Regions from separate parts of the Staphylococcus ursi genome, predicted to be linked through region 2. Evidence: riboswitches for the same ligand, from Rfam matches in the RefSeq annotation. Region 2 holds a riboswitch; the other holds the start of a gene.
The links. A riboswitch is a leader RNA that binds a small molecule or an ion and turns the genes downstream of it on or off. The one in region 2 is predicted to bind FMN.
Positions count from the first base shown of each region.

Region 1: it holds a riboswitch for FMN, as region 2 does, so the genes downstream of both, GZH82_RS07505 (ECF transporter S component) here and ribD (bifunctional diaminohydroxyphosphoribosylaminopyrimidine deaminase/5-amino-6-(5-phosphoribosylamino)uracil reductase RibD) in region 2, are expected to answer to the same signal.

Region 1 is NZ_CP048279.1:1,597,263-1,613,953, forward strand. Features, by position in the region: gene GZH82_RS07455 (aldo/keto reductase) at 1-286, opposite strand, end outside; gene GZH82_RS07460 (NUDIX hydrolase) at 366-908, shown strand; gene fur (ferric iron uptake transcriptional regulator) at 1,012-1,467, shown strand; gene xerD (site-specific tyrosine recombinase XerD) at 1,507-2,394, shown strand; gene GZH82_RS07475 (DUF309 domain-containing protein) at 2,781-3,287, opposite strand; gene GZH82_RS07480 (segregation and condensation protein A) at 3,382-4,110, shown strand; gene scpB (SMC-Scp complex subunit ScpB) at 4,100-4,642, shown strand; gene GZH82_RS07490 (pseudouridine synthase) at 4,643-5,389, shown strand; gene GZH82_RS07495 (response regulator transcription factor) at 5,501-6,223, shown strand; gene GZH82_RS07500 (ATP-binding protein) at 6,210-7,967, shown strand; FMN riboswitch at 8,126-8,264, shown strand; gene GZH82_RS07505 (ECF transporter S component) at 8,329-8,874, shown strand; gene GZH82_RS07510 (ferredoxin) at 9,140-9,388, opposite strand; gene GZH82_RS07515 (helix-turn-helix domain-containing protein) at 9,491-10,438, shown strand; gene GZH82_RS07520 (RecQ family ATP-dependent DNA helicase) at 10,431-11,807, shown strand; gene GZH82_RS07525 (LysM peptidoglycan-binding domain-containing protein) at 11,981-13,210, shown strand; gene ypdA (bacillithiol disulfide reductase YpdA) at 13,966-14,952, shown strand; gene GZH82_RS07535 (asparaginase) at 15,708-16,676, opposite strand.
Region 2 is NZ_CP048279.1:1,303,037-1,319,727, reverse strand. Features, by position in the region: gene mnmM (tRNA 5-(aminomethyl)-2-thiouridylate-methyltransferase MnmM) at 1-45, shown strand, start outside; gene GZH82_RS06135 (transcriptional regulator, SarA/Rot family) at 696-1,106, opposite strand; gene GZH82_RS06130 (L-lactate dehydrogenase) at 1,417-2,367, opposite strand; gene GZH82_RS06125 (alpha/beta fold hydrolase) at 2,528-3,352, opposite strand; gene GZH82_RS06120 (hypothetical protein) at 3,494-3,826, opposite strand; gene GZH82_RS06115 (proline dehydrogenase family protein) at 4,323-5,309, shown strand; gene ribH (6,7-dimethyl-8-ribityllumazine synthase) at 5,968-6,432, opposite strand; gene ribB (3,4-dihydroxy-2-butanone-4-phosphate synthase) at 6,450-7,631, opposite strand; gene GZH82_RS06100 (riboflavin synthase) at 7,645-8,274, opposite strand; gene ribD (bifunctional diaminohydroxyphosphoribosylaminopyrimidine deaminase/5-amino-6-(5-phosphoribosylamino)uracil reductase RibD) at 8,279-9,325, opposite strand; FMN riboswitch at 9,470-9,604, opposite strand; gene GZH82_RS06090 (FAD/NAD(P)-binding protein) at 9,780-11,348, opposite strand; gene sagB (peptidoglycan release complex glucosaminidase SagB) at 11,754-12,617, opposite strand; gene GZH82_RS06080 (hypothetical protein) at 12,774-12,998, opposite strand; gene GZH82_RS06075 (sigma-70 family RNA polymerase sigma factor) at 13,130-13,684, shown strand; gene GZH82_RS06070 (competence protein ComK) at 13,687-14,118, shown strand; gene GZH82_RS06065 (hypothetical protein) at 14,121-14,570, opposite strand; gene GZH82_RS06060 (transaldolase) at 14,747-15,457, opposite strand; gene GZH82_RS06055 (hypothetical protein) at 15,610-15,912, shown strand; gene crcB (fluoride efflux transporter CrcB) at 15,945-16,310, shown strand; gene crcB (fluoride efflux transporter CrcB) at 16,307-16,654, shown strand.

The DNA.
Region 1 (16,691 bases), 290 kb from region 2:
AACGTTTGGAAGGATCCCAAAATGTTTCGCCGTTTTCTTTTAAATGATTGCCTACCTTTGTACCAATGACAATATCATCACGGTTTTGATACTTTTTAAGCGTACGACCAACGATTTTTTCATTGACTCCTTTAACATAAATATCTGCTGTATCAAAATATGTAATTCCTGCTGCCACTGCTGCATCAATAATTTGTTCAGCTTTCTTTTCTTCTGTACCTAAACTCATACATCCAAGACCGAGCTCAGATAATTCAATACCACTTTTTAAAACATTTTTTTGCATGATGCCACTCCTTCAGATAAAATCGATGTATATTCATGATAGCAAAACGTATGAATATTTGAAAAGGAGAGGATTCACTATGCATTTTGAAGAAAAAACCATTTCTAAAGAATCGATTTATAAAGGAAAAATCATTGAAGTAGAAAAACATAAAGTGTCTTTACCGAACGATGAAACGGCATATCGCGAAGTGGTGAAACATAATGGGGCAGTCGCAATTTGTGCCTTAACACCTGATCAACAAGTCATTTTAGTGAAGCAATACCGTAAAGCTTTAGAACAGGAGTTGTTAGAAATACCCGCAGGCAAACTTGAACCTGGAGAAAACCGTGAATCTGCTGCGATGAGAGAACTAGAAGAAGAAACCGGTTATAAAGCAGAAAAACTCACTTTAATTGGTGAAGTATATGGCACACCTGGTTTCGCTAATGAGAAAATCTCTATTTATTTTGCAGATGATTTAGTTGAAGGTAAAGTCAATTTAGATGAAGATGAATTTGTTGAGAAAGTGTTTTATTCATTAGATGATGTTAAAAAAGCCGTTGAAACCCGTACAATTGAAGATGCTAAAACATTCATTGCATTTCAACACCTATTATTACATTATAATCATTCTAAATAAGAAGCGAAAATGGTTGCTTTTTTTCTCAATTACTGGTAATTTATAACAAGAAAACATATTTAATTGTAATAATTATAATTTTCAGTAGAGGAGTGAGGCTTCCGTGGAGGAAAGACTGAATCGCGTGAAGCAACAGTTGCAACAGTCTTCTTACAAATTAACACCGCAACGTGAAGCAACCGTGCGTGTTTTAATTGAAAATGAAGCTGACCATTTAAGTGCCGAAGATGTGTATTTAAAAGTGAAAGAAAAAGCACCAGAAATAGGGCTCGCAACCGTTTACCGTACATTAGAACTATTAGCAGACTTAAAAGTTGTCGACAAAGTAAGTTTTGGCGACGGTGTTTCTCGATTTGATTTACGTAAAGAAGGCTCAAAACATTTCCATCATCATTTAGTTTGTATGGAATGTGGTCGCGTAGATGAAATTGAAGAAGATTTATTACCACAAGTTGAAGAACGTGTAGAAAATGAATTTAATTTTAAAATTTTAGACCATCGTCTGACATTTCATGGCATTTGCGAAACTTGTCAAAAAGAGGGCAAAGGTGCTAAATGATAATCAAGTACAGTGCTTGAACAGAATTGGAGTCAATCTATGGAAGAAATTCGAGATGAGTATTTAAGATTTATTCAAATTGAAAAAGGACTATCCAACAATACGATCGCTGCTTATCGCCGTGATTTGAATCATTACTTGAACTATTTGACAGCGCATAAAGTGGCGAATTTGAACTTTGTGGACCGTCAAATGATTCAAGAGTGGTTTGGCTTTTTACATGATGAAGGGCGCTCAGCAAAAACAATTGCTCGCTTTACATCTACAATTCGGAGTTTCCATCAGTTTGCTTTGAGAGAAAACTATACCTCGCATGATCCAACTGTACTTATCGAAACACCTAAATACGATCGTAAACTTCCAGATGTTTTATCTATTGCAGAGGTTGATCAATTATTAATGGCGCCTGATAAAACGAAAATTAATGGCTATCGTGACAAAACAATGCTCGAGTTACTTTACGCAACAGGCATGCGTGTTTCTGAATTGATCAATATCGAGGTTGAGGATATCAATTTAATGATGGGGTTTGTCAAAGTGTTCGGTAAAGGAAGTAAAGAGCGCATTGTACCATTAGGCGAAACGGTCATTGATTGTTTAACACACTACATTCAACATATTAGACCTCAGTTATTGAAGCACACGGTCACACATGTATTATTTTTAAATTTACATGGCAAACCATTATCCAGACAAAGCGTTTGGAAAATGATTAAGCAAACCGGTGTTAAAGCAGGGATTATGAAACGTTTAACCCCACATACATTACGGCATTCATTTGCGACACATTTATTAGAAAATGGTGCCGACTTACGTGCTGTACAAGATATGTTAGGACATTCTGATATATCAACAACACAGCTCTATACACATATTACTAAAAATCAAATCCGTAAAATTTACCAAGACTATCATCCAAGAGCGTAAAATGAATAGAAACATATATATTTAAAAATGGATAGGTAAGAAGCCAATTGACTACACTTCATACCCATCCATTTTTGTATTTAACGATAAAATGAACCTCAATCATACATACGAAATTTTTACAACGTGCCAACCATTATTTCAAAAGCATCTCATTGTTTGGTTTTAATTCATACTAAAAGTACAAGAACAGCCCAAGACTCCCGAGGGATCAGACGTAGCCGAAAATCCCTCAACGCTTCCATTAGTGTAACAATCAAATCATGCGTTAATTGTAGGATTGGCCCCTAGGAAATGCGAGCCCTTAAAAGCAATAAAGCTAAAAACGAATCGTTCTGCAATTAGGGGATTCACGCTTTAGCTTCAAACAAATGAGGTGCTTGAAATTATTTTCTTCTTTCCTCTATAGCCGCTTCTCTTGCTGCAATAACGTCACTTCTATCTCTCAACTGATGATGATGTAATATGACCGGCGTCTCTACCACCTTATCAGTCACTTGAAAATTCGGAAACCGAGTCTTAACTTTCTCAATCATCACGGCTGTTAGGGGCAGTTGAATCGGTGAAAACGGAATTTCATGTGCAGTATCATGTATCAACTGTGTTAACATATTTAAATAAGCTTTTCGTACAAGTCCTAAAGTGGCCATCGTCTCTTTAGAATAATCTGCTATAATTTGATAAGCTTTGTTAAATGTTTTATACGCACCTTTGAAGTTACCGCGTCGATAATGATAACTCCCTGTTGCAAGTAAAATCAAACTTACAACAGCATCTTGTTTTGAAAAAGCGTGTTGCATTTTCCATGCTTCTTCTAAAATATCATGACAGAGAAAATAATGTTGTTCATGATGAAACTGATAGTAAAAATGGACTAGATCATTTTCCAACATGGCTCACTCCAAAAATTTATTGTTATACATCAAACATGTTATAATATTTTTTGTTATTATGCACATCACATGCGTTATGAAATGAGGTACAGATATGTACGAAGTAAAACTGGATGCTTTTAACGGGCCTTTAGACTTGTTATTGCATCTCATCAATGAATTTGAAATTGATATTTATGACATCCCTATGCGCGAATTAACCGAACAATATATGCAGTATGTTCACGCTATGAAAAAATTAGAGATCAATATTGCAAGTGAGTATTTATTGATGGCTTCAGAATTACTGATGATTAAGAGTAAAATGTTGTTGCCCGATACGTCATCTGATTTAGTTGAAGAAGAAGACCCACGTGAGGCACTCGTTGAAAAGTTAATCGAATATCAAAATTACAAAGCTTATTCAGAAATGTTAGAAGAGAAGCGTCAAGCACGTGAACATTATTTCACTAAACCACCGACAGATTTTTCGCATTATGAATATTCTGAGCGACTTTCCGAAGATACGACTATCGATTTAACAAAACTGATCGTCGCTTATCAAAAAATGAAAACGCGTGTATCATTGAAAAAGCCGACCACTGTGGATATTCGAAAAGAAACGTATACGATCCAACAATCAACAACATACATTTATGATAAATTAAAGAAAGTTTCTCAAATTACATTTTTTGATCTATTTACATTTAATGAATCTATCGAACACGTCGTCACACATTTTCTGGCTTTACTCGAAATGTCAAAAACAGGCATGATACAATTACAACAAGTGAAAGCTTTCCACAACTTTGAAATTAGAAAAGGAGTTAATTATGACGCTTAAAGTTACTGAAGCGCTAACTGCGATACTGTATACAGTTGGTGAAGATGGCATTGATGAAGCACAACTGATGGCATCACTCGACGTGGATTACGAGACGTTAACCCATGCTATCGATATACTTGAGTTACCTGGGCTCATGGTACAAAAATTCGGTCAAACTTATGTTTTAACGACCCAAAAAGAGGCAGAACCGTATATCGAATCACTCATTATTAATAAAGCATCTGCCAAATTATCACAAGCTGCAATGGAAGTATTAGCCATTATTGCCTATAATCAGCCCATGACACGTAATGATATCGAATTGATTCGCGGTATTCAATCTGACGGTCCAGTTAAAACATTGATTGCTAAAGGATTAATTGAACCCAAAACCAATCCCGAGGCACGTGGACAACAGCTCTTTACAACAGATTTATTTTTAAATGTCTTTGGTCTGGAGAGTCTTGAGGCACTTCCAACAACAGATGAAGAAGAAGAGGAAATTGAATCGTTTTTCAGCCAACTGGTGAATCAGAAAGGAGATTCTTAAATGAGTCAAGAATTAGAAAGATTACAAAAACGTATTGCGAACAGTGGTTATACCTCTCGACGTAAAGCAGAAACATTAATTGTAGAAGGTAAAGTACAAGTCAACGGTAAAACAATCACTGAATTAGGGACAAAAGTACGTCCATCTGATGAAGTCACAGTAGAAAGGATACCGCTTGAGCAAGAAGACAAACTTTATATCCTGTTCTATAAACCTGCGCAAGTGATTACAAGCGTTTCAGATGATCGTGGTCGAAAAGTTGTTACTGATTATTTTGATGATTTAGAAACACGTATTTATCCAGTGGGGCGTCTAGACTACGATACATCTGGACTACTGTTATTAACAAATGATGGTGAGTTCACAAACTTAATGACACATCCACGCTATAAAATCCCAAAAACGTATGTTGCTAAAATAGAAGGATATATTTTACGTGAACAAGTGAAACAACTTGAAAAAGGAATTCAACTTGAAGATGGGCTGACTCAACCTGCAAAAGTAAAAGTGAAAAAGCAAAATAAAGAAAAAAATACATCACTTGTTGAAATTACCATTACTGAAGGTCGAAACCGTCAAGTGCGTCGTATGTTTGAACATTTTGGTTTTAGCGTACAAAAGTTATCACGCGTTTCATTTGGTCCGCTCTCTTTGAAAGGGCTAGGCGCTGGAGAAGGACGTGTATTATCACCGCATGAAGTGAAATCATTGCGTCACCTTGCGGAAAACGGTCAACAACAACGCTAACTATTATCCAAGTCAGCACGCACGTCATTGTTTTATTATTACCCGAATATATCATTATGGTATAATATGCTTTGAGTTAGAAATGTCACCATGTGTGGGAGGTATGTCATGATGACTAATGAAATCTTAGTCGTAGATGATGAACATCGAATTAGAAAATTATTAAAATTATATTTGGAAAGAGAAGGTTATGTCATTGCGGAGGCAAGTGATGGGCGCGAAGCTTTAGACATGGCGACAAAATATGATTATTCATGTATTTTGTTAGATTTAATGTTGCCTGAAATGGATGGTCTTGAAGTTGCTGTTAAATTACGTGAACTTAAAGATACGCCTATTATTATGCTCACTGCAAAAGGCGAAGAAAATAATCGCGTTGAAGGTTTTGAATCAGGTGCCGATGATTATATCGTTAAGCCATTTTCACCACGCGAAGTTGTGTTGCGTGTTAAAGCCTTATTACGTCGTACAGAATCTTCAAAAGCTGAACAAAACGAGCCACATGCCCGTGATATGATTGAATTTAAACATTTAACGATTGATAATGATGCACATAAGGTATTGGCAGATGGGACCCCGGTTAACCTCACGCCAAAAGAATATGAATTACTCATTTTCTTAGCTAAAACACCGAACAAAGTATTTGATAGAGAACAATTATTAAAAGAAGTTTGGCATTACGAATTTTACGGTGATTTACGTACTGTAGATACACATGTCAAACGTTTGCGTGAAAAATTAAATCGTGTTTCTGCAGATGCAGCAAAAATGATACAAACCGTTTGGGGTGTAGGATATAAATTCGAAGTTAGCAAGTCGGATGAAACGACTTAATAACGTTGTCGTAAAACTGTGGTTAACTATTATTTTAATAGTAACGACAGTTTTAATTTTATTAAGTGCTGCATTAATCACATTTTTTCAATATTATTTCACGCAAGAAACTGAACGCGCGCTCTATCAAAGTGCTGAAAACGTGAACCAAGTGTTACTCAAAAACGATAATCGAAAACTAGCTATTGAACATAGTGAAGCTTTGTTAGAGGATAATAAAGGGCTTATCATTTTACCGGACCGTGCTAATATCAATGAAAAAGATACTGTTAAAAAGAAAATGCTCAAAGAAATCAGTCAACATCCAAATTTTGACCGTGTACTGAAAGATAATCAATCCGAACTACAACACGTCACTTTTAAAATTGATGGTAAAACGCATACTTATGTGTTACTCGGTTATCCCTCTAAAGACGACAATGGCCAATCTTCAGCAATTTTTATTTATCAAGATTTAAAAAGTATTGATGATACGAATAACATCATTACGATTATGATTTTAATTACAGCTGTGATTTTCTTAGCTATTACAACGGTTTTCGCATTTTTCTTATCAACGCGTATTACGAATCCACTGCGTCAACTTAAAACGCAAGCGAAAGAAGTTGCTCGAGGAAACTATGATAAGCCTGTGCCGATTCAAACGAGAGATGAAATTGGCGAGCTTGCCATGACTTTTAACAAAATGAGCCGTAGCATTCAAACACATATCGACGCATTAACGACATCTAAAAACATTCGTGATACCCTTATTAATTCAATGGTTGAAGGGGTATTAGGTATCAATCACAAGAAACAAATTATTATTTCAAATGCCTTAGCTGAAAGAATGTTATCAGAATTAAACGAATCCGATCGCGAAATGTTTAATCAACAAATTGAAGATACATTTGAGAGCCAAAAAACAGAATATAGAGAATATGAAATGAATCAGCGTTTTTATGTGATTATTATGAGTCATATTAAAAAAATTCAAGCTAATGGTGAAGGTGGCCTTGTTGCTGTCGTGCGTGATATGACAAACGAACATGAGCTTGAACAAGTGAAAAAAGACTTTATCGCAAGTGTTTCTCATGAATTGCGCACACCGATTTCATTGTTACAAGGTTACACCGAGTCAATCGTGGATGGTGTCGTCACTGAACCCGAAGAAATCAATGAATTTTTAACGGTTGTATTAGATGAGTCAAAACGATTAAGTCGCTTAGTCAATGAATTGTTGAATGTCGCGAAAATGGATGCTGAAGGTTTGAATGTCACACGAGAAGTTCAACCGATGCAAGATTTAGTTAAAAAAATGGCGATGAAATATCGTCAACAAGCGCAAGAACTAGATCTAACATTAGATTTTCAAATGGATGGCGAGATAGCTTCACTTTGGTATTATGATTTTGATCGCATGGAACAAGTGTTGACGAACCTTGTCGATAATGCATCGCGTTATACACAACCTGGCGATACGATATCAATCAAAGCAACGGCTGATAATGACAACCAAATTTTAACTGTTGAAGATACGGGCGTTGGTATCGCACCTCAACATTTAGAGAAACTTTTCGAGCGCTTTTATAAAGTGGACTCTGCGCGTAAACGTGGCTCACAAGGAACAGGCCTCGGATTGTTTATCACACGCATGATTGTAAATGCGCACGGTGGTCATATTCGCGTAGAAAGTGAACTCGAAAAGGGAACGAAATTTATCATTTCTCTGCCCAAAAAATCGCATGTAGAAGAAGAAAACTAATAAACATATAACATTTCATCATGGAACGACGATATCTTATTTTAAAGTCGAGATGTCGCCGTTCCTTTTTTATATCTAGATGATTGTTAAGTTGTTGCAAATAGATTGTATTCAAAAGTTATCTCATGTAAACTAATAACGAAAATAATAAAAAATTAATTCATCTTCGGGGTAGGGTGTAATTCCCAACCGGCAGTAAAATAAGCCTGCGACCTGCAAATGATGTTGAGCATCTTTGTGGCTGATCTAGTGAGATTCTAGAGCCGACAGTTAAAGTCTGGATGGGAGAAGATGGAGGTTTATTTGTGTTGCTTTTTATTCCTCCTATTCGTGAAAGATGAATTTAATAGGAGGTTTTTTTATGAAGCAAAAGCAAACGAAACGAATGATAACGGTAGGGATGTTAAGTGCGATTGCGATTGTACTGACATTTATTAAGTTTCCGTTGCCATTTTTACCGCCATATTTAACGATTGATGTGAGTGATGTGCCAGCATTACTGGCGACATTTACACTCGGTCCGGTTGCGGGTCTACTCGTTGAATTGATTAAAAACTTACTGAATTTCTTTTTCAATTTAAGTGATCCTGTTGGTCCAGTTGCTAACTTTTTAGCAGGCGCGAGTTTATTGCTTGTCAGTTATGGGATTTATCGTAAAAATCAATCAACTAAGCATCTCATTTTAGGATTAATTACTGGTACCATCGTCATGACCGTTGTGTTAGCTATCATGAACTATTTCGTGCTACTACCACTTTATGGCATGATTATGAACCTTTCAGATGTAGCGAATAATCTTAAGTTGATTATCGCAGCAGGGATTATTCCATTTAACATAATCAAAGGCGCATTGATATCTATTATTTTTGTATTGCTCTATCAACGCATTGGACATATTTTGAAATAAATACCTTAAGAGGCTGGGACACATTTGTGGTTTCCAGCCTTTCTTATAGTCAATGAAAACAAAAATATTGAAACAACAACGTCATTGATGTGAATAGGGTTTGCATATTATTTCTATCAACACAAATCGAGCCTTCAATCAAAGCATAAAAAATAGATTGAGTAGCATGGTCATCGAACCATTTTTCTACTCAACCCTCATCTTAGTTTACTTAGACCTTAAGTTGTTTTATATTAATATTAAAGACATACGTCCTCAATATGAACTATTCAAATTTGAGTGCGTCACCATCAAATGACTCCTCTTCAACTTTAATAGAGTCAGTAGGGCAACCTTCAAAAGCATCTTCAAGATCTTCATACAATTCTTCTGGTACTGGCGTTGTACCTTGGTTGTCATCTAAAATTACATATGCAATACCTTCATCGTCGTAGTCATAAATATCTGGAGCTGCTGCACCACATGCACCACAAGCAATACAAGTATCCATATCAACAATTGTATATTTAGCCATTTTTTCGCCTCCCTTTTCAAAGTACCATACTCACATTATAATTTTATTGTAGTTCTATGTACCCAATTTTTCAATATATACGTTTTTAATCGAGGTCTAAACATGAAACAATTAATTCTATATCTCTATCATCATGCATCAGCCTACAAAACTAAAAAAAGCATCTTTAATATTATCATAGGTAAAAAAACTCATCAAACTTTTTTTGACGCTGTTTCTTTAAATATATTATCACTCTATGGTTGTGCACCCAAATTAAAGTACGAACAGTTCGAACAAATTATCAGTCATGAGCCACATCATCATACGACCATTCAAACAAGCAATCGTATGACGTATTCAACTTTAGATGCTACTTTTAAAGCATTACAGCTGTTAGTTCAAACGGTTTCTCATATACAACATAATCAACGTACATTTTTGCCAATCACGTCACAAGTCGAAATTCACGAAGCTGTACGCTTCATCTATTATGAAATTGAGCAACAGCAACTACAAGATGCATTTGAAGAAGAGGCCACAACATTGTTTAAAATGCTATCCGAGAAACATGACACGTTATATACGCATTACTTATTGACCGGTTATGACGAACCGATGTACACGTTTGCCCAAATAAGCATGATTGAATCCATTGATATGAATGATTTGTACACTGCATATTACGAACAGTTATTGTCCATTTATCTCTTCATTCAAAATACTGATACGTTTCCAATACTTTCACAGTGTATGATGACAATAGAAATATCCGATCGGGTGATGCAAACGTTACAATTGCTGCAAAAAGGGTATTCGATAGTACAAATAGCACAAATTGAGCAGGTACGGGAAACGACGATAGAAGATCATATTCTTGATTTGTTTATGAAGCATCTTTTAACAAACTATGATGACTTCTTCACGCATCCGTATAATCAATTTCTTAAATTTTATCAGGTGCAACCCTATCAACGGCTAAAACTATACAAAGAACAGTTTGAATCATTATCCTATTTTGAACTCAAACTCGCGATTATCGGTAGCGCAAAAGGAGAATTACATGCTTAAAGAAGCTTTAAAACAATATTTTGGCTTTACAACATTTCGCCCAGGTCAAGAAAGTATTATTTCAAGCGTTCTAGAAGGGCAACATACGCTTGGTATTTTACCGACCGGAAGTGGCAAGTCACTATGTTATCAACTTCCAACTTATATGAAACAACAACCGACATTGGTCATTTCGCCGCTCATTTCTTTAATGGATGATCAAGTGATGCAGATGAAAATGCAGGGGGAACACCGTGTCGTTGCGATTCATTCAGGAATGGAGCAAGCAGCTAAAAAACGGGCACTCCAACAGTTAACACAAGCTCGATTTATCTTTGTTAGCCCTGAATTTATTTTACAGCCGCACCATTTTAATCTTTTCAAAAATATTCGATTCGGCATGATTGTGCTTGATGAAGTACACTGTTTGTCTGAATGGGGATTTGATTTTAGACCACACTATGCCTTGATTGGTAAAGTGACAAGTTATTTTAACGAAGCCACCGTACTTGCATTGACAGCCACTGCAACACGACATTTGAAGGACGATATTCAACGTGTCATTCAAAAACCAATACATGTTATTGAACACTCAATGGACCGACCGAATGTAGCGTTATCTGTAAAATTCATGTCATCTTATGAAGAAAAAGTGGATTGGTTAATAGATACGATTGCGACATCTGGCCCTACGATTATTTATGTGTCGTCCAAAAAAGTCAGTTTATATTTAGCGACATCGATTTATGAAGCAGGGTATTTAACAGGAATATACCACGGTGATTTGTCTTATCAAGAGCGCCATACCGTTCAGCAACAGTTTTTAAACAACGACATACGTATTATTGTTGCGACGAGTGCTTTTGGCATGGGCGTCAATAAACCAGATATTCGCACCATTATTCATTTTCACGTTTCACCGACACCTTCAAGTTATTTACAAGAAATTGGACGTGCCGGTAGAGATGGACTTCCAAGCCAAGCCATTGCGTTTTTTCAACCAGATGACCAGTATTTAATGGAGACGTTGGCATTAGTGAATATTATGTATGCCTCAGATGTGGACCAATATGAAGTCGGTCAAATGATTGATAGTGAAAAACTCGCCATTTTAGATGTATTAACGCAAGCTTTTTCACTTCAACAACTTAAACAAATATTTACTCAAAATGAAAACATGAAAAGACAAGGTTATCGTCATATGTATCATTATATTTTAACCAAACAATGCAGACGTCAACATTTACTGAATTACTTTGGCATGACAAAAGAAACGACAGATGCATGTTGCGATCAATGCAACACACTCAGTCCAATTTATGAAAAAAATAAGAAAAAAGTTAAAAGAAAGTTAACTTACATTGAAAAGTTGGAAAATTTATTTCATTAATTTTCACAATGCTTTCACTTTTAATTTAAACCCGCTATAATTTAGGGTAAATGGTATTAGGCGATTTAACGACAACATAGAATTAAATAGATGTGATGAATTGATATTGAGCCTATCAAGGTTTTACTTTCAAATCGTTATTGTACAATTGATATGGAAAGGATGAATGTTAAGTGTCAAAAGATAATTTCAAAGATGAGTTTGAACGCAGTCGTCAAGAGATTAAGTCCCATCATCATGACGAAGACGAGACAACTGATGCAATAAATGAAAAAGATGATCAACCTCAAGCAAGTCAGGAACAGCAACAACAGCAATTCCCGCCACGAAATGCTTCTAGACGCCACAGAAAAAGAGATTTCGGTATATCAAAAGCTAAACCTACACAAAAAGATACGCAGACTGACCAACAAGAAGCAACATCTGACAAGGGCCAGGATGACAAAAAACCGGGGCCAATTGGCGGTATTAAAAAGAGTGATGACAATCACCTTAATAACACACAACACAATGCTGATGACAAGCGTGCTCAAACAGCTAATTCAACTCCAAATGAACCAGCTAAAGATGACATGAAAGGTAAAACTGCCGCAACAACAGGGGCTGCAGCCGTAGGAACTGGTGCAAGTGGCCAAACAGCCCATAAACAAAATCAACATAATAAAGTGGCAAAAGAAGAAAATAATAATCAACAGTCAGATCAACAAGAACATCATGAGACTAAAAAAACTTTGGCAACTGGGGCAGGTATAGGCGCTTCAGAAACCCATGCACAACAAACACCAGAACATCATCCAGAAACTGAATCATCAGAGACGACTGTTTCAAATGGGTCTGGCGGTGGATTTTTCAAAAAGCTTTTACCATTACTTGCAGCGATTATTCTTTTAGGTACAGTTGCGATTTTCGGTGGAATGTATCTATTTAATCAAGATCACCAAAATGATAATCAACAAGAAGTCGCACAAAAAAATGATGCGAAGAAAAATTCAAATGACAATAAACAAAGTCAATCTAAAAACAAAGACGACAAACAAGCTGATTCTGATAAAGCAACAACTTCAAAAGATAGCGATGACAAGAGTGAGGATGACAACAGTCAGTCAGATTCAGATGTCAATAATAGTAACATTTCAAATGCTTCAGATTCGAATGGGACATCCGATCCGAATAATAGTCAAAACGACGTGAATAATGGCAATGCCAACAATCTACAAAACGGTTATCAACAAGGCCAATCTGCTGGCGGACAAACCCATGTCGTGAATGGTAACCAAAACTTATATCGAATCGCAATTCAATATTATGGTAATGGTTCACCTGAAAATGTTGAAAAAATTAAACGTGCGAACGGATTACAAAACAACAACATTTCGAACGGACAACAACTCATAATTCCATAAATCTGATAAATGCAGGGAGATGATACAAATTAATTTTTGATGCTATTGATTCAGTATTTTGTTCAACTTATCCTCTCCCTACGATTTGTGTTTTTTGATTGCCCTTTTTGCTGCGCTTTCCTAGGGGGTAACTCTTCAACTAACTATTGATTAAACTGTTACATTTGTTGATGCGTTAGTGGATTTTGGTGCAGTACTACGAAATCTCATGTGTAACAAAGATTTCGTAGTACTGCACCCGCAAGGATGACTAGACTTCTCAAAAGCATGCGTATTGAGAAGTCTTAGTCAGCTACTGCGATAAACAGCAATTACTATTTAAACTAAAGAAGTCACTGTTAACAGTATGTACTCATTCCCAAAGGAGTCTCAGCCTTCTGGGCAATCTTACATCAAATACAGCGAAACTGAGGACAAGTTTATGAAATCAAGAAAATCAATAGCATCAATTTTTGTGGCTAATACATCCTTATTTCCGACTGTTTTATAAACATTAATGAATCATAAATCCAAGAGTAGTAGAGGCTGGGAAAACCTAATGTCCCAGCCTCCTGTTTTGATTGCCGTTATATTTGCAATTGTTACTGTCACAAACTTTTCCATTTAGAATCACTTTAAAAGTTGATATAATGTATAAGGATTATCACAGTTCTTATCATATACGATGCTAGTATGAGAATTAGGAGGCAATATGAAACATTAAAGTAGCATAATTGACGTTTGTGAACTCATATTTTTAATGTTTCAGTATAAAAATGAAAACTGTAGAGAGCATTATTATAGGCGGTGGCCCATGTGGCTTGAGTGCTGCCATTGAACAAAAGAAAAAAGGTATTGATACACTTGTCATTGAAAAAGGAAATATTGTAGATGCGATTTACCATTATCCGACACATCAAACTTTCTTTTCATCAAGTGATAAATTAAGTATTGGTGACGTGCCTTTTATTGTAGAAGAATTAAAACCACGTCGAAATCAAGCATTAGTGTACTATCGTGAAGTTGTAAAACATCATCAACTGAAGGTCAATGCATTTGAAGAAGTGTTAACAGTGAAAAAAATGCATGATCACTTCACCTTAACAACGACTAAAGATGTATATCAATGCCGCTATTTAACTGTTGCGACTGGTTATTACGGCCAACACAACACGTTAGAAGTGGAAGGTGCAGAGTTATCCAAAGTGATGCATTATTTTAAAGAACCGCATCCTTATTTTGACCAAGATGTTGTCATTATCGGTGGTAAAAACTCTGCTGTCGATGCGGCAATTGAATTAGAAAAAGCAGGGGCACGTGTGACTGTTATTTATCGAGGTGAGACATATTCACCAGCGATTAAGCCGTGGATATTACCGAATTTTGAATCACTCATACGCCGAGGCAATGTTCAAATGCATTTCAATAGTCAAGTGACAAAGATTACAGAAGATCAAGTGATATTTGAAAAAGAAGGGGAAACGATCACAATCGATAATGATTACGTGTTTGCGATGATTGGTTATCACCCAGATTATGACTTTTTGCAATCCATTGGCATCGACATTCATACCAATGCATTTGGAACAGCACCGATATACAATTCCGAGACGTATGAAACGAACATTGAAAACTGTTATATCGCCGGAGTTATTGCGGCTGGCAATGATGCGAACACTATTTTTATTGAAAACGGTAAATATCATGGTGAAGCTATTGCGCGTGATATATTGACTAAAAAGCAATCGCCATTAGAATCATAATCCGTATTGTTGTCTACTCAAACTCTTATCATAAAGCCTTTCGTCATTTATATAACTGATGAATGGCTTTTAATTTTATGTTGCATGACGCATTGATTATAGTGTAATTTTTCAATGTCGTGTATATCGAGAGAAGTTCATGCATTTCATACATTTACAATTATCCGAATTTTCTAACTAATAGTCCCCAAAAACTGCACATACACTTATAAACAATAGAATGATTTTACTTACCAAATGACTATAATTAATTCTAGAATGGAGCGATGACGATGACGCTTTTTAACTGTTAAAATCTCATTTCTTAATTAGGCCTTACTACTTACATTTCGCACACAAAAATAATAATGATTAAGGGATGCGTTACACACGATGCAAAAATTGATCTCTTGTGTGTACAAAATCCAAATTTATATTAGATATTGATTATGATAAATATAAAACAAGGCTGAACCATCAACTGTGATTTAAATATTAATTTTAAGAAATGGTAAGTGAAACAACATGAAAAAGTCATTCAAAATATTGTTATTAGCAGAAATCATGCCAGTAAAAAAACGTTTTTTGGCTAACTGTTATGTTGATTGTGATTGAAGCAATTATCGGTTTTCATAGCAAGTAAACAACTGGACACATAATGCTGTGAAAATGCACAAAAAAATAGCCGTATTCCATTACACAAACAGGAGCGGCTATTTTCATATGGCATCTCATTTTTGTATACAATCATATTCTAGAAGTTTCTATGTGTCGTTTTAAACATTAAAAAAATCTTGAATTTGATCATGTTGAAAATCATTGCTTAATGCGACGAGTAACTTTAATCTCGCTTTTTGACCATTCAAACCATTTGAAAAGATCACGCCTTTATTATATAATTGATGGCCACCTCCTTCATAGGCATAAACTGCACTCACAATCCCATTAAATGATCTTGATACAAGGACGATTGGAATATTTTTGTCCAAACACGCATCGATACCTGGCATCGCAGTGAGAGGAAGATTACCTTGTCCGAGCGCTTCAATTACGAGACCATCCACATGACGATCCGCATAAAAATGTAACATTTCGCTTCCCATGCCCATATGCGCTTTAATCAGGGCAATTTGAAGTGATGTATTGATATTTGGTAAAAATTGACGTTCATACGGTCTATGATGAAAATAGACACCCGCTTTAGTAATCACACCAAGCGGCCCGTGGTTTGGACTTTGAAAAGTATTCGTATTTGAAGTATGTGTTTTCGTGACGTTGCGCGCTGTATGTATCTCATCATTAAATACGACCATCACACCTTTACCCGTTGATTCTTCTTCAATCGCTACTCGAATCGCTGAAATAAAATTATACAAACCATCAGAACCAATCTCATTGGAAGAACGCATGGCCCCTGTAATAACGACTGGTTTAGACGTCGAAATCGTTAAATCTAGTAAAAAAGCAGTCTCTTCTAATGTATCGGTTCCATGTGTAATCACATAACCATCATAACGTGCTAAATGATCCGGATCTTCAATGATTTCTTTTAAAATTTTGACATTATCAATTGTCATATGTGGAGAGGGGACATTAAAAGGCATCTGTTCATCTATGTTAGCGTATTGTGCAATCACGTCTTGATGATGGGTAATCGGATTGTCATCATTCGTCATCACTTTATTCGTTTCATCTTCTGACATACTAATCGTGCCACCTGTATGGATGACTAATAAATTTTTCATTTAGGTTCCTCCTCG
Region 2 (16,691 bases):
CAAAATCGACCGCCATATGTGATTGCGCTTGAGAAAAGAGCTTAGTGTCATTTGAGATTGAAGTGTTGTAGAAGATGTGAAGAATTTTAAATTTGTAGAAGGATTGCATATTTAAATTGTAAAACGATGCGCCACTCCTTTTGATGTAACGCTCAATAGATGGATATCTGGGTCTCGCGCTTCTTAGGGGCTGCCCCTCTAATTAACCAACGCTTTAATTTTACTGTTACATTTGTAGCGGAAGCGTTGGTGGATTTTCCGGATCAGCTCATCCCTCAGGAGTCTTGACCCGATTCCTTTTCTATTGCGCTACTTTTATAAGTAGAGGGAAGCATCCTTTTTTCTTTCTAAATTGAACATACCGCTTCAAGTAAACATAAACAACAATCTATCTATCACTTCTCTCATATGACAGTGTGAGTGAGATGTGAATGTGGTGAATTAAAGCATATGTATTTTATTTTAAATTTACGTTAATCACTACGAGTAAAAACCAACGACAGTACCCATTTGGGAAGCGTTGGTTTTATGATAGGTAGTATGAATATTTTATTTTCATTTGCACTCTCTTTTTAATTCAATGTTGTCTTTGGTGATGCCTGGAATTGCGGGCTTTTGTACCTCTTCAATTCTTATTAGCTTTGATCAGAATGGGTGGATTAAATCTAGATGTCAAATGAGAGTAGCATTAGTCCTTAAATATCACAGCCGTTTACAATATCATTTAATAATGTTCTCAAATGTGCATCTCTTTTTTCGATTTCCATACATGTAAAATTAATTAAGTCTTGTTTGTCCGCTTCTTTATCCTCATTAAAATGAATAATAACGGTTCTTTCATCGTTTGTCGGGCGCTCTTTAATAATCCATTTCATTTCTACCAAATTGTTGTAAGTTCTTGTACGTTTGTAAGTCTTAACTTTCACGTAGTTATCCATTTCTTTTAATGTCATCGAACCTTGATCCCAAAGTGTCAGTAAAATCAAAAACTCTTCTTTTGATAAACGATATTTTCCCTCAATTTCTTCAAAAATGTCTTCAACTTCTTTTTGCAGTTGGTCAAGGAGCATGATATCGCTCACTTTATAATTATTTTTTTCAATCATAATACCCCCCCATTCTTTGCTACCTATCGTTTATTTGTACCCACAAAATAGAAAACTAATCATATTTAATATATTAGTAATACTTTGTTATTTTAAAATTTGAAGTTGTAGAACATTTTCTTCAAATTATTTACTTTTGCAATCGCTTATTTAAGTTATAGCCCTATTTTGTAGTGCATTACTGAGTTCGAAATAAAAGCAATTATTCATATACTAAAGTTGTGGGGATTTATTCTCAGCAAATAAAATGGCCCTACTCTCTACAAGAAGAGATAGGACCATTTAAAAGTTGCTTTATTTATTATTTTTATTAGAAAAGGTGAGAAATAGAATCTTGCATATCTTTTAAGATTTTAACAGATTTAGCGAATTTTTCTTTTTCTTCGTCATTTAATGGTGTTTCAATGACGCGTGAAGCACCCTCACCGTTAATCACTGTTGGCACACCAGTGTATACACCTTCATGACCGTATTCACCTTCTAAGTAACTTGACACTGTTAATACGATGTTTTGATTTTTTAAGATAGCTTTTGAGATATGCATTAATCCCATTGCCACGCCGTAGTATGTCGCACCTTTTGCTTTAATGATGTCATATGCTGCATCACGTGTATTCACATAAATATCTTCAATTAAATGTGCTTTTTCAGGATCATTTTTCAATTGATCATAAATTGAAACACCTGCAATTGTTGCACCTGACCATACTGGTACTTCTGAGTCACCGTGTTCCCCAATGATATAACCATGAATACTTGCTGGAGCTACATCGAACGCTTCACTAATTAAATGTCTGAAACGTGCTGTATCTAAAATTGTACCTGAACCGATAACTTTGTGTTTTGGTAAGCCCGAATATTTTAAAGTGACGTAAGTTAAAATATCTACTGGGTTCGCTGCGATTAAGAAAATACCATCGAAGCCACTATCCATAATTGATGTCACGATATCTTTATAAATTTTTGCATTTTTTTCTACTAAGTCTAAACGTGTTTCACCAACTTTTTGAGGCGCACCCGCACAAATCACGACTAAATCTGCATCACCACAGTCAGAATATTCACCTGCTACGACTTTAACTGGGGAATCTGCATACGGTGCACCGTGGTTTAAATCTAATACATCTCCAAGTACTTTATCTTTATTGATATCGATAATAACAAGTTCATCAGCTACACCTTGACTCATCATTGTAAAGGCATAGCTTGCACCCACTGCACCATTACCTACTAATACCACTTTATTACCTTTTGTCTTCATGAAAAACACTCTCCTAACTATGCCAAATTTGTTCACTATTTATTACTTGTGATTATTTTCACATATATAATTTAACACGTTTTCCATTTTCTTTCAACGATGAATTTTTAGGACAAACGAAAATTAATCGTTCATCCTATACTTTTTGTATATTTTTTACTTATTTAAGGCTATTTTCATCTTCAACTAAATAGCCTGCCGCATACACCCGATTGTTTAAAAAGCTCAAAATATAACGCATTACGGCTTCACGTTCAGGTTCATTATGAATTTCATGTGCAAGCTCAGGCCACGCTTTAAAATAAACTTCATCTAAATTCAATGATTGCAATAATTGATGTGTCACTTCAGTATCCGAAATTTGATCAGCTGTCCCGTACATAATGCACATCGGTTTGGCCGTTAATTTATGAAGATGATCAGCTGTATCTTTCATTGTACGTACAACTTCTTTATACCAATGATAGCTCACTTTTTTTAACATCATCGGGTCATTTCGAGTTTCTTCTTGTACTTCTGAATTTCGTGTCAGTGCCTCAGCTTCAATACCTATATCAAACTTTGTCCCTTTTGAAACGTCACCAATGTTGGACACTAAAATATTTTTACGCGTTTTATAATGTTTTTGAAATGCTAGGAGTGGCGAAAGTAAAATTAAACCTTCTATATCCAATTGCACTTTTTCTAATAAGTTTAAACAAATCAAACCACCTAATCCGACGCCAATCATAAAAATAGGCAAATGATATTCTTCAGCGATTTCAACCCATTCCAACACGCGCTCTTGGTAGACTTCAAAGTTTTGGATTTGCCCTTTATTCATACGCGAAGTTTGGCCTTGTCCTGGCAAATCGCCCATAATGACATGGTAGCCATTGCGTTTCAAATGAGTAATGACATAGGCATAACGTCCTGTATGTTCTAGCATATTGTGTACAATGACGATGACCCCTTTAGCCTCACCTTCAGTTTCCCATTTCCACATACTCCATTATCCTTCCTTTAATTCTATGTATTATAACATCTATTATAGCGTGACTCCCCCATTCATCGCGACTAAAAACATAAAAAACACGTGAATCCGTCATGACATATCGCCACAACCATTTCACGTGTTGCGTTCATTTTATACAAGTTTAAATGTTTTACGCATCCAACTCACACGTAATAATAATATAGTTAATAAAATCTCATAAAATGTAGGGAAAAATTTTGCCACTAAGAGTAACATCAATTGTCCAAAGAATGTTCCCTCGCCTTGGCTTACATTAAATTGCGCTAAAACTCCTACATCTATTACATTCAAACCCACAATTACGACAATAACTGGCCAAATTTTCTTTGTTAAAATACCTATAATTAATCCGATAACGACCAATACAATCAGTTCAAATATAAAATACTGCACAAATGTGTCTAACTGCGTCCCAAAAATGTAGAATGTCATATCTCTAAACATTGTCTATCTCCCTTAAAAAGATTTCACTTTATTTTACCATGATTTACTTGCCCGTCATTTAAAGATATCGTAAAGATTCAGTCACGCCATTTACACTATATTAATATTCATAACTGTATTTTATTATCTTTAGAAGAACTTCACAGTGATTTCATCAAAACTTGACATCGTCGTGCTATATTGTAAATAAACAAAGTCAGATTAAAGGAGTTCATGATGAAGCTCGTTTATAAATGTTTGTTATGCATCATTCTTTTCTTATGTACACCACTTATCGCAGCGATCGCTCAAGAGCCTATTACGATAGAAGTACACCAGTGAATCATGCATTATGAATACTCTTTTTATAACTTTTTTCACATTGAATGATGACTGAATGATAGCGTAACCACTCGACTTTATAAAATTCGCACCTTTTGATATGAAAACGTTTTCTTCCCTTATCTGTTCATGATACACTGATATTACAACAGAAACATAATGGGAGGAATTTAGCATGGCCTTAGTCAAACACTTTTTTATCGCATTGTCTAATAATGCATTTTTAAATTCAGTAGCGAAAACCATTGGGCCTTCACTAGGGGCAAACAGAGTGGTCGCGGGGAATACAATTGATGATGTGATTAAAACGATTAAACGACTGAACGAGAAAAATATTTCAGTTACAGTAGATAATCTCGGTGAATTTGTGAATAACGAACGAGATGCTATTGAAGCGAAAAATAATATATTAAAAGTGATGGAAGCGATTCATGAACATCAATTAGACGCACACATGTCGGTCAAACTGAGTCAGCTCGGTAGTGAATTTGACCGTGCCCTTTCATATCGCAACATACATCAAATCGTTTCTAAAGCGCAAGAATACGATCACATGCATATCAACATTGACACAGAAAAATATGATAGTTTATTTGATATTACACAAACATTAGATCGTTTAAAGCCTGAGTTCAACAATGTCGGTACTGTAATTCAATCTTATTTATTTAAAGCAGACGTATTGATTGATAAATATCCAGACTTACGCTTACGACTCGTTAAAGGGGCATATAAAGAATCACCTTACATTGCATATCAAGCAAAAGAAGAAATCGATGAAAATTATATTCGCTTAATTGAAAAACGGTTACATACTGCGAAAAACTTTACGTCGATTGCAACACATGATCATCACATTATTAATCATGTTAAAGATTTTGTTGAAAAACATAATATTGATAAATCAAAATTTGAGTTCCAAATGCTTTATGGCTTTAGATCTGAACTCGCTGAAGAAATCGCAAAAGAAGGTTACAATTTCACTATTTATGTACCTTTTGGTGATGATTGGTTTGGTTATTTCATGCGTCGTTTGGCAGAAAGACCTCAAAATATCACATTGGCGCTTAAAGAGTTTGTGAAGCCAAAAGCGTTAATTTCTGTTGCAGGCGTGACATTAGGTGCGCTTACATTATGTAAAATTTTGAAACGCAAACATTAATAAATCTAACATTTCATTATTATGATTGTCGCTTATCATAGAAAAAGGGTTGGGACGTAGAAAATTTTAAGCCTTAATCCATTCAGAGATTTATGATTCATTCATGACTTTAAAGCAGTCGGAAAATGAGGGTGAATGGGATATAAAAAAATGATGCTATTGATTTTCTTGAATTCATCAACTTGCACTCAGTTTCGCTGTATTGGGTCTAAGATTGCCCAGAAGGCTGAGACTCCTGAGGGAATGAGTGCATATTGTCAACAGTCACGTCTTTACTTTAAATAGCGATTACTGTTTATCGCAGTAGCTGTCTGACTTCTCAATACGTAGGCTTTTGAGAAGTCTAGTTAGCCTTGCGGGGGGAGTACTACAAAATCTTTGTGACACATGAGATTTCTGTACTGCTCCCAAAATCCAATTCGGCTTCCATCAAGTGTTCATTTCAATCAAGGCGTATTGAGTTGAAGAGTCAGCCCCTCGGAAAGCGATGCCATGAAGGCAATCAAAAACCACAAATCATAGGGAGGACAAGTTTAACAAAAATATTGCATCAATAGCATCAAAATTTTTATGTCCCATCCCCCCTTTCCTTTTTTTATCTTGGTTTTATCTGCAAAGACGTCACTCGTCTATTTTAAATAAGCGCATTTGACGTCGATTAAGCGTACATTTGTCGTAGTAAGTTCGCCATTTCGATTGCACCAACTGCTGATTCAGCACCTTTATTGCCCGCTTTTGTACCCGCTCGCTCAATCGCTTGTTCAATATTTTCTGTCGTCAATACACCGAAAATGACTGGTACCCCCGTATCATCACTCGCTTTCGCAATGCCTTTTGCTGCTTCATTACAAACATAATCATAGTGAGATGTTGCGCCACGAATGACACATCCTAATGTCACGACAGCATCATATTTGCCTGTTTGCGCCATTTTTTTAGCGACGATAGGGAGTTCAAATGCGCCTGGTACGTATGCAACATCCACATCATCTTCTGCTACTTGATGTCTTCTCAACGCATCTTGTGCACCATCTAATAAACGACCTGTAATTAAATCATTAAAACGACTCACCACAACTCCAATTTTTAAACCTTTACCATTTAATTGACCTTCGAATTTCATCATAATTCCTCCTCTATTTAAATTAAATGACCCATTTGTAATTTTTTCACTTGCATATAATCATAGTTATGCACATTTGTTTCAGTGATGACGGGTATACGTTCGCCAATTTGAATACCATAGCGTTGTAATCCCAATAATTTTTCAGGGTTATTGCTTAATAAATTGACGGTTGTAATATTAAAATATTTTAATATTTGAGCTGCCATGCCATAATCACGTAAATCCGGCTCAAAACCAAGTGCTTCATTCGCTGAAACGGTATCATAACCTTGTTCAATCAATTCATAAGCTTTTAGTTTGTTTATTAAGCCAATGCCACGCCCTTCTTGAGGCAAATACAGCAACATGCCACCGTGTTGTTGGATATATGCCATTGACGCTTCTAACTGTTCACCACAGTCACAACGTTCACTATGAAAAATATCACCTGTTGCGCAAGCGGAATGGACACGGACATTCATCGTGGGTTGGATGTCACCTTTGACCAGTGCTAAATGTTCTTCACCGTCGATATTTGAAGTAAAACCGTACATGTCGAATTCACCAAATTGGGTTGGCAATTTAATTTTCGCTTCCACTGAAATCAATGGACGTTGCGCTTTAATATAAACAACAAGGTCTTCAATTGAGATCATTTTCAAATGGTGTTGCTCTTTAAACTGCTCTAATTGTTCACCTTTTGCCATCGTCCCGTCATCATTCATAATTTCACATATCACACCGGCTGGACGTGCACCTGTTAACTTCGCTAAATCAATTGTCGCTTCTGTGTGGCCCCGACGTTCAAGGACACCATGCTTTTTAGCGATTAATGGAAAAATATGACCTGGTTGATGAAATGTCTCAGCAGTCATCGTATCATCTATCAATGCTCTCGCTGTTGCTGTTCTCTCAAAAGCACTAATACCCGTTGTCGATTGCACGTGGTCAATACTTTGTGTAAACGCTGTGCCATGGGGATCACGATTATGTTTGACCATACTATCGAGACCAGCTTGTTCAGCAATCTCTGCTGTAATTGGTGTACAAATGAGGCCTCTACCATGTGTCGCCATAAAATTAATTGTGTTATCATCCATCCACTCTGTAATCGCAACGAGGTCGCCTTCATTTTCGCGGTCTTCATCATCAATGACAATAATCATGTCGCCCTTTTTCAATGCTTCTAACGCTTCTTCAATTTTGTCTAATTGCATGTAACGCCCCTCCTTAAAAACCTGCATTCAATAATTCTTCTACTGACAGCTGTGATTTTTCTTTTGTGATGGCTTGGACATATTTAAAAAGCATATCTGTTTCTAAATGCACCGAATCACCTTGTTTTTTATTAGCAAGAATTGTTGCTTTACGTGTTTCTGGAATTAAATGAATATCAAAACGATCTCGATATTTTTTAAAAACCGTTAAACTGATACCATCTACAGCAATCGACCCTTGTGGAATCATTTGATCAAGTAAATAAGGTTCAGCTTTAATTGTATAAATCCATTCATTTTGAGATGTTTGAATGTGTTGAATCACGCCTTTACCATCGACGTGACCTTGTACAAAATGGCCACCTAATCTGCCAGTAGCTAATAATGCACGCTCTAAATTAACCGAATCATTCGTTTTTAAATCTGCTAAATAGGTTTTATTTTCTGTTCCATGAATGACATCCACTGTAAAGCTATGTTGATCAAAACGCGTCACAGTTAGACATACACCATTCACACTAATTGAGTCACCAACGTGCATATCGTCTAATATTTTTTTGCATTGAATTGTCAGTGCTGTTGTAGGGTTACGTTTTTGAATGTGTTGAATTGTACCTACCTCTTCAACGATACCTGTGAACATGTTGTCACTTCCTTTGCATTTGCAGTTTCAAATCGGTACCTATTATGTCAGTTTGTACAATTTCAAATTGTGGTAGTTGGTTTAAAGGGGTCACAAATTCTGTTCGATAAAATTGATTCACACCTTGACCACCTATGATTTTCGGGGCTAAATATAGGATGAAGTGCGTCACAAAACGAGACGCTAAAAATTGTGAAGTTACGTTAGGGCCTGCTTCGACAAGGACATGACCATAACCTTTTTGATATAAATCTTTGAGCACATCTTCAATTTGAATTTCGGCTTGCTGAATAATTTCAACATGATTCAATGATGAAGTGAGTGCTTGATTTTCTGTATAAATATAAATCGGTGTCACGCGATCTTGGAAGAGCTGTGCATCCCAGTTGATTTTACCAGAGCGCGATAAAATCACTTTCGCTGGATGATGACCGTCTTCTATGCGTGTCGTTAAACTTGGATTATCGTGTGTCAGTGTGCCATTGCCAGTTAATATTGCATCATGTGAATGTCTTAATTGGAAAACATCCGACTTTACCTGTTTAGAAGTAATCCATTGACTTTCAAAATCATCCGTCGCTTGTTTGCCATCTAAACTGGCGCTCACCTTAACTGTCACAATGGGCAATGCTTCTTCTTTACTGTTATAAAAATCGGCATACAATTGTTCAGCACGTGGATGTGGACGATATTCCACCTCAATGCCATGTTGCACCATCATGCCATGACCTGTTTCTTGTAGCGTCGTATCTTTGGCAGCATAGACAACTTTCGCAATGCCAGTGTCAATGATACGTTGTACACATGGTGGTGTACTGCCGTAATGTGAACAAGGTTCGAGTGAGACGTAAATCGTTGTGCCTTTGACATGTTGTGCACCTGCCATATCAATCGCTTGAATTTCTGCATGGCGCTCACCCTTTTTTAAATGTGCACCGAAACCGATGATGCGCCCATGTTTCACAATGACCGCACCAACTGCTGGATTCGTTCCAGTTTGGCCTTGCGTCATTTCAGCCAATTGTATCGCATAGTCTAAATAATGGTTCATACTTTCACCTCAATAAAAAACACTCGATTGTCGACTTCGAGTGGTAGGATGTATGAAAAGTGATCAAAACACATTGATTCTTTTTCATTCAAAATTTGGATACGACAAATAAACTCACATATCGTATGTGAAAAAATGTCGTCACTATTCTTCCTCCCATCCAGACTTTCACTGTCGGCTCTAGATTCTCACTAGATCAGCCATATCAAATCAATGATACGGGTCGCAGGCTTATGTTTTACTGCCGGTTGGGAATTTCACCCAGCCCCGAAAGAATATATGAAATTGTATTGTGCATAAAAGATACGCATGGACCTGTAAAAAGTCCATGCGTCTATAGTATCGTATCTCTTTTAAATTTACAATTGATTGAACATCAAATTATCATCATCATCAATTAAAAATATTGTGTTTTAACTCAACATTGAAGCACTGCTCGTCCTAAACAGAGCGCTTACTTTTTCTTCTTTTTCTTCTTCTCTTTTTTCTTTTTTGCTTTTTCTTCCGCTTTCTTCTGTTGTTTGCGTGCTTCTTTTTCTAATGCCTTTTTTGCTTTATAGGTGTCATATAAGTTTTCTACCGCACTGACCGCCTGTTGAATAATCATGGTCACACCATTACGTTCAAAGTTGACACCGTTTGTCATTTGTCCAATCGCACGCATGTTGTTCAATGTGCCGTACAATGGACTGATGACTTCATTCGTTGACGGCACGATTTGAATCCCACCAAGAGGATGCGCTTGGACGATTTGACGGTTCGCCACATCTAGAAGTAATGCATCGTCATCATCTAATTGACTCAAATATTTTTTCGGACCCGTCGCATTAATGATGACATCCATTTTCATTTCTTCATGAACATTTTTAAAGCGCAAACGATATTTACCATAAAAATGACGCACATGCTCCAAACCAGACAACACTTGTAAATGGCCAGCTTTGATTTCTTCCACTAACAATTGTGCTGTTTCTCTAGGCATTGGATTTGTATTTTCTTTCATGTAGCGATGGTATTTATTAATAAATTGTTCTTGATCTTCACGACTTAAACTATTCCAAATCCAATCCATATTTTCTTTTAACGTTTCAAATACACTTTGTAATGCACCGACTTCTTCTGGATGGTTCAAATCATAATTCAAGTCACGAATCGTATCATATTTACGGCGTTTCAATAATTTTTCTAATGGAATGTCTCGCACTTCAAACTCTTTTTTAAACAATGCAACCGCGTCTTCTAAAGGAACGATGCCCATGTTTTTTGCCTTCAACGCATCAAAATTTTCGACCGTTAAAAATTGAAAGGTAATATCCTGCATCGTTCCACGCACACTTGGCAATTTACCGCTACGACTCGCCATCACAATCGGCATACGCTGATGATGACTTAAAGCGTGACGTACGACATCTAGACTCGCTAATCCTGTCCCAATAATCGCCACAGCATCGTCATCATCTACTTCAGCTAACGTTTGATTGGCAGGATAAGGTGAATGAATGTAACCTTTTTGTCCTTTCAAACCAAATGGATCATTGTAAGACATCGTACCAATCGTAAAGAATACATAATCATATTTTTGACATGAATCTACATCGTCCCCTGTACATACGACAATACGTTTAGGGATAATTTCACTTTCTTGCTCTTCAATATACATATGCGTCACTTCATGTTTAATAACATTGACATTATCAAATGTTGTGTCAAATTGTTCTAAATAACTTTTCATATAGTGACCAAATACATATCTCGGCAAATAATCAGCATCACCGTAATCAAAAGTGTCTTGTTCGTTATACCATTCTCTAAATTCTAGTATGTTATCGATGTTTAATGATAAATGGTCAACAGGCACATTAATTAAAAAGTCCTCACTATCATTTTGAAAAGGTTCACCTTGTCCCATATTATAAGCATTATCATATAAATCTACTTCAATTTTCTTAAATTGCTTATATTTAACGAGCTGTCGCAAAACGCTCACACCTGCTGTTCCCATTCCAACAATGGCTACTCTCATTTTGCACCATCCTTACTCTAATTTGTACATTTCCTCTCTATTATACCCTGAATGACACCTATTAATTAATTATTTTACGTTTTACTATCACATCGATTCAGTTTGACTAGTGAATGATGTATGACAAGGAGCGCGCATCAAAGTTTGAACAGTAGAGATTGTTGACATCACGCAATTATTTTGATTACGATTCACACTCATAGTACACTTGAGACATAAAGGAGTGCGTACTATGTTAAAAATGATTGTAAAAGTTATCATTTCAACTATCATATTATTTTTTGTACTCGGTCGTAACAATAAAGCTGAGTAATCTCATATGAGTGCATAATAAAAAAGGTTGAGTCGCTCACACGAATACCGTGACAACTCAACCTTTTCATTCAATTTTTAATAAAGACGTATCTAATAGTTATGACCATCTTGATGCTTTTTATCATCTTTGTAAACGTACCAGTTAAAATATTTACCTTCCGTTTTCATATCTTTATAGAAATCCGCCATAATCACCGCGTTACTTTTAGCCCAGTTAATGTCTGTAGCATATTGATGTTCACCAGGATTTTTTGGATTCCATCGCATACTATATAACGTGTTTTGGTTCGGATTGGATAAGTAGTGGTCGTGAATAAACGCCGCACCACCATTAATTGCTTTTTCTGGTGTATCCCAACCTTTTTTCTTCGCATATTCTGCACCTGTTTTAACAGGCGCTTCATCTAATGCACCGACACCATAAAAGTTATAATATTTTTTTCCATCGATTTCAACACCATTTGACAATTCAGAAACGACTGAACCTGTCTCTAAAAGTGCATGTGAAATCAAATACACTTCATTGACTTGTTTTTCTTTCGCCGCATTCACAAAATCATCAGTATGCGCTAACAATGTCGGATGGTCTCGTAACATCCGTTTAATTCTATTTTTATCAATACCTTGATACTTTGACAAATTTAAAAATTGATATTTCTGACGCTTGTCATCCATAAAAGATGAACTATCCATCGCTTTACGAATTTCCGAATCTGAAGCGTCACGCCAATTTGTATGATCTTTATTTGAAACTTGCTGGCTAGTGTAGTTGTCAATTTGCTTTTCAGATGCTTGTTTTAACGTCACATCTAACTTTTCAACTCTTTCAACTTGGTCAACACTTTTAAAGAATATTTGATCTTCAATCATCTTGAAAAAGAAAAAACCTGCAGCTGCAGCAATAATTAAAGATGCAAGGACAGCAAGGATGGAACCTTTCTTGTGCTTTCTCATAAACACACCTCTTCAGAATGTTTCATATTGTTACATAAATTAAATTTACTCGCTTGACTTCAAATTTTACCACCTTACACGACTCTGTACAATTGGTTTCATCTCTTGTTACAAATTCATAAAAAAATAGTAATGAATATGTAAACTAATTCATTACTATTTTTCTTCACGGTGGTAATCCATCATAATGAAACTTGCTGCCTGAGAACGATTTTTATAGTAATATCGTGCAAGGTTTATCGTACCTTCTACATCGCCGTCACGATACATCATTTCTTTTGTCATATTATTAATCATGACGAACTCTGAACGATCTCTAATGATGTCCAAATCGTCATTACGCGCAAAAAAATGCTCTAAGTTTAAATGTTCGTAATCCATAATAACCTCCTCTATTCATTTGTTATGTTCGAAATGTTGTAATTGATTACTTATACATCATTTCATTAAAAAAATAGCTATAAAACGATGTCTAATTCTTGTATTAAACATAAAATAGCACAAAAAGTAAAATGTCACAATCATTTCGCTATGGTATAACTCCATTGACCGGTCAAATCAGGAAAGGAGTGATTCATATCGTTTTTGATACACTTTATGCCCAATACTATAAATTCATACATTTTTTACTACATCAGCATCAAATTTCGTATAATTATGATGAATACTTCCAATTGTTGTTGATACGGTTATGGGAACTCTCAATGACATATGATGCGACTTTTAATCAATCTTTTAAAACGTATATCAATTATCAACTGAAATATTATTTGATTGATTTATTACGCTCGGCACATACGCAATTTACAACGATACCGCTTGATATGTCAGCGAATGAACTGAAGGCAATGTCATCATCACATTTGTATTGGTTACTTGATGATGTCGTTCAAACATTAAAGCCGACACATCGCACTTGGTTTCGCTTCTATTTGCAAGGTTATCAGCAAAAAGAAATTCAACAGTTGATGCAAGTGTCAGCTACCACGATTCGTAAATATAAAATTGCCACCTTTCGCCATATCAAACAAGCATTAACACAAGATGATTTAAAGAAAGGATTTTAACCATGACTGTAACACAACCACAATATGAAAACATACTTTATATTAAATCGTCGGAATCGTTAGAACATCAGTTGGTCATTCAACATCTCACACATGAACAACAAAGCCAAATGTCGATGAAACAGTTTATTGATCAACTGGCTTATCGATTTCAAAGAGACGTGCGTACGCAACAAAAAATTGCGAGCGAGACGTTGAAGGTACATCAAATGATTCCCATATTTTTAAGCAAGTCACTGATTCTTTGCCCCCTCCAATCACAACGCGCAGCCATTCAATATTATATTAATGTCACACAAGTCATCGCCGCTTCATCACATCAACAAGACACACGCATTCATTTTAACAACAACTTGTCACTCATTGTCCCAATGCCTTTAAATCAATTCGTTCGAAAATGGAAAGATGGTTATTTACTCACAGCATTAATGTAACTTTAATTCACTTTATTAAATTTATACAATAACAATCTTTTGGTGAAAAAAGCATTAACACGTTTCATAAAATAAACCGTCGCAATCATTAATACTATCGCACCGAATAAAATAGCGATCACGGTACCCATAGATAGGGTCACTTGAGGTTGGATAAAGTAATTCACCGCACTTAAACTGAGTAGCAAGCCAGTAATCAATAAACCTAGTAACAAAATATTCGAAACAAGCAAGCCGACTAATGATGTCACTAAATGACCCGATGAAACGATACGCGTCCCAAAAATTTCATGTTGCAAATAATGATTCACAAAACGTCGTGGTGTCGAAAATTGTTGTTGAATTGTCTCAACACGATGCTTTTCAAAATATTGTGTTAACGTATTTTTTTCGCGTCGATTGAGATACCACAACTCTTTGTTCACTTTATACTCAAATACGTCTTTTCGCATAATAGACTCCTTTATGTCGTTTTACTTCACAAAGCATAGCTAAAATTGAGATGTATTTCAAGCGCCATTCACCTAAAAAAAGCACATGCGTGTGGGTTTTGAAATCTACACTTGACTAGATTTCAGCCCACGCACATGTGCTTTATTTTATACTTGTAAATGATGTGACTGTCAGATTATAAAATGCTAAGACCTGAAGCTTTAATGTCTTTAGCAAAACCTTGAACTGTGTCTACAGATAATTCATTGATGTCACGTCCGATGTTTGATACTTTTTTAACAACATCTGAAGGACAAGTAATGATGTCTGCACCAATTTCATCAGCTTGGATGACGTTGAATAATTCACGACAGCTTGCCCACAATAGTTGAACGCCTTCCTTGCTGTGAGTCACTTCAACTGATTCTTTCATTAATGGCATTGGGTCTACACCTGTGTCAGCAATACGACCTGCGAATACTGATACATATGTTTCAACACCAGCAGTTACAGCTTCAGTGATTTCTTTAACTTGTTCGATAGTGTATACAGCTGTAACGTTAAGTTTTACGCCTTTAGCTGATAAGTTTTTGATAAGTGGAATCATTGACTCCCCTTTAGTGTTCACAACAGGGATTTTAACGAAGATGTTTTCACCAAATTGTTGGATGATTTCAGCTTCTTTTTCCATTGTTTCCATGTCGTCGCCGAATACTTCGAATGAAATAGAAGCATCAGGAATCGCTTCAACTGCTTCTTTAGCGAATTCAACGTAATCTTTCACGCCTGCTTTCGCCATTAAGCTTGGGTTTGTAGTAAAACCGTCTACTTCTTTATTTTGATATGCTTTCTTCATTTGTTCGATGTCTGCACCATCAGCAAACACGCGTACTTTTAAATCAGCCATTTAATTGTGCCTCCTTGATATTATTATCATACTAAAGTTATAACATTTTTTATGTCCTCAATGCCATTTTTACGCTTACAATATTTTTAACCAGATGCAAATGAATTCAAAAATGTGATATGATAACAAGCGATACGAAAAGGAGGCATACGATGTCTAAATCTAAGAAATACTTTTACTTATCCGTGTTGTTAATGTTAATCAGTCTCTATTTTAATACGCTTAATCCGTTACTTAACGCACACTTCACATCTATTATTAAACTCATTTTTGTATGTAGTGTCGTCAATTGTTTAATATTATTGTTAGCCATTCGTTTTGCTGACAAATCTATTAAACATTTACCAGAGCGTCGAAATTGGATCCATAAAGCCTCTAAAATTCAACCATTGTTACTACTCATCGTATTAGTGTTACATCTTCTTGCTTCACTTTACACATTTGGCATCATTTAAAATAAAGAAATTTGAAGAGAAATGGTGATATTTTGAAGTATATTTTAATCTTTTTAGGTGGTTGCATAGGTGCACTATTGAGATGGCAAACGAGCTTCATAACAATTGGATATCATTTACCGATAGGCACCTTCATTGCAAATTTGGTAGGTGCCTTTTTAATGGGCTATTTCACAGAACGCCTTCATCATTGGAACACAAACCATCCGAAGCTTAAACAAGGTCTGACAACAGGATTTTTAGGCGCTTTAACGACATTTTCCACTTTTCAATTAGAACTTGTCACACTCGCACAACAGTTAGACTGGTTGACTTTAATCATATATGGATTGTTCAGTTATTCTGGCGGTCTCATCTGTTGTTTCTTAGGGTACAAATTAGGGGGTGTGCATGCATGAATATGTTATTAGTGGCATTAGGTGGTGGAATCGGAGCTGTATTACGCGCCTTCATCAGTGCGACAACATCACGTTATATGAACACGTCATTCCCTATCGCGACCTTAATCGTTAATCTTATGGGTTCGTTTTGTATCGGTTATTTCAATCACCTCACATTGTTATCACCTGAATTAAAGCTATTGATGATTACAGGTTTACTCGGTGGTTTCACGACATTTTCAACATTAACTTTGGAACTGCTCTATATGTTGAATACAAAAATGTGGGGCCGATTGATCTTGTATAGTACCCTCCAATTTGTCGGCTGTTTTGTACTCTGTTTCATCGGCATGCAGTTGTAGTCATTTAAATACTTATGCATAAAAGATAAAGCAACGT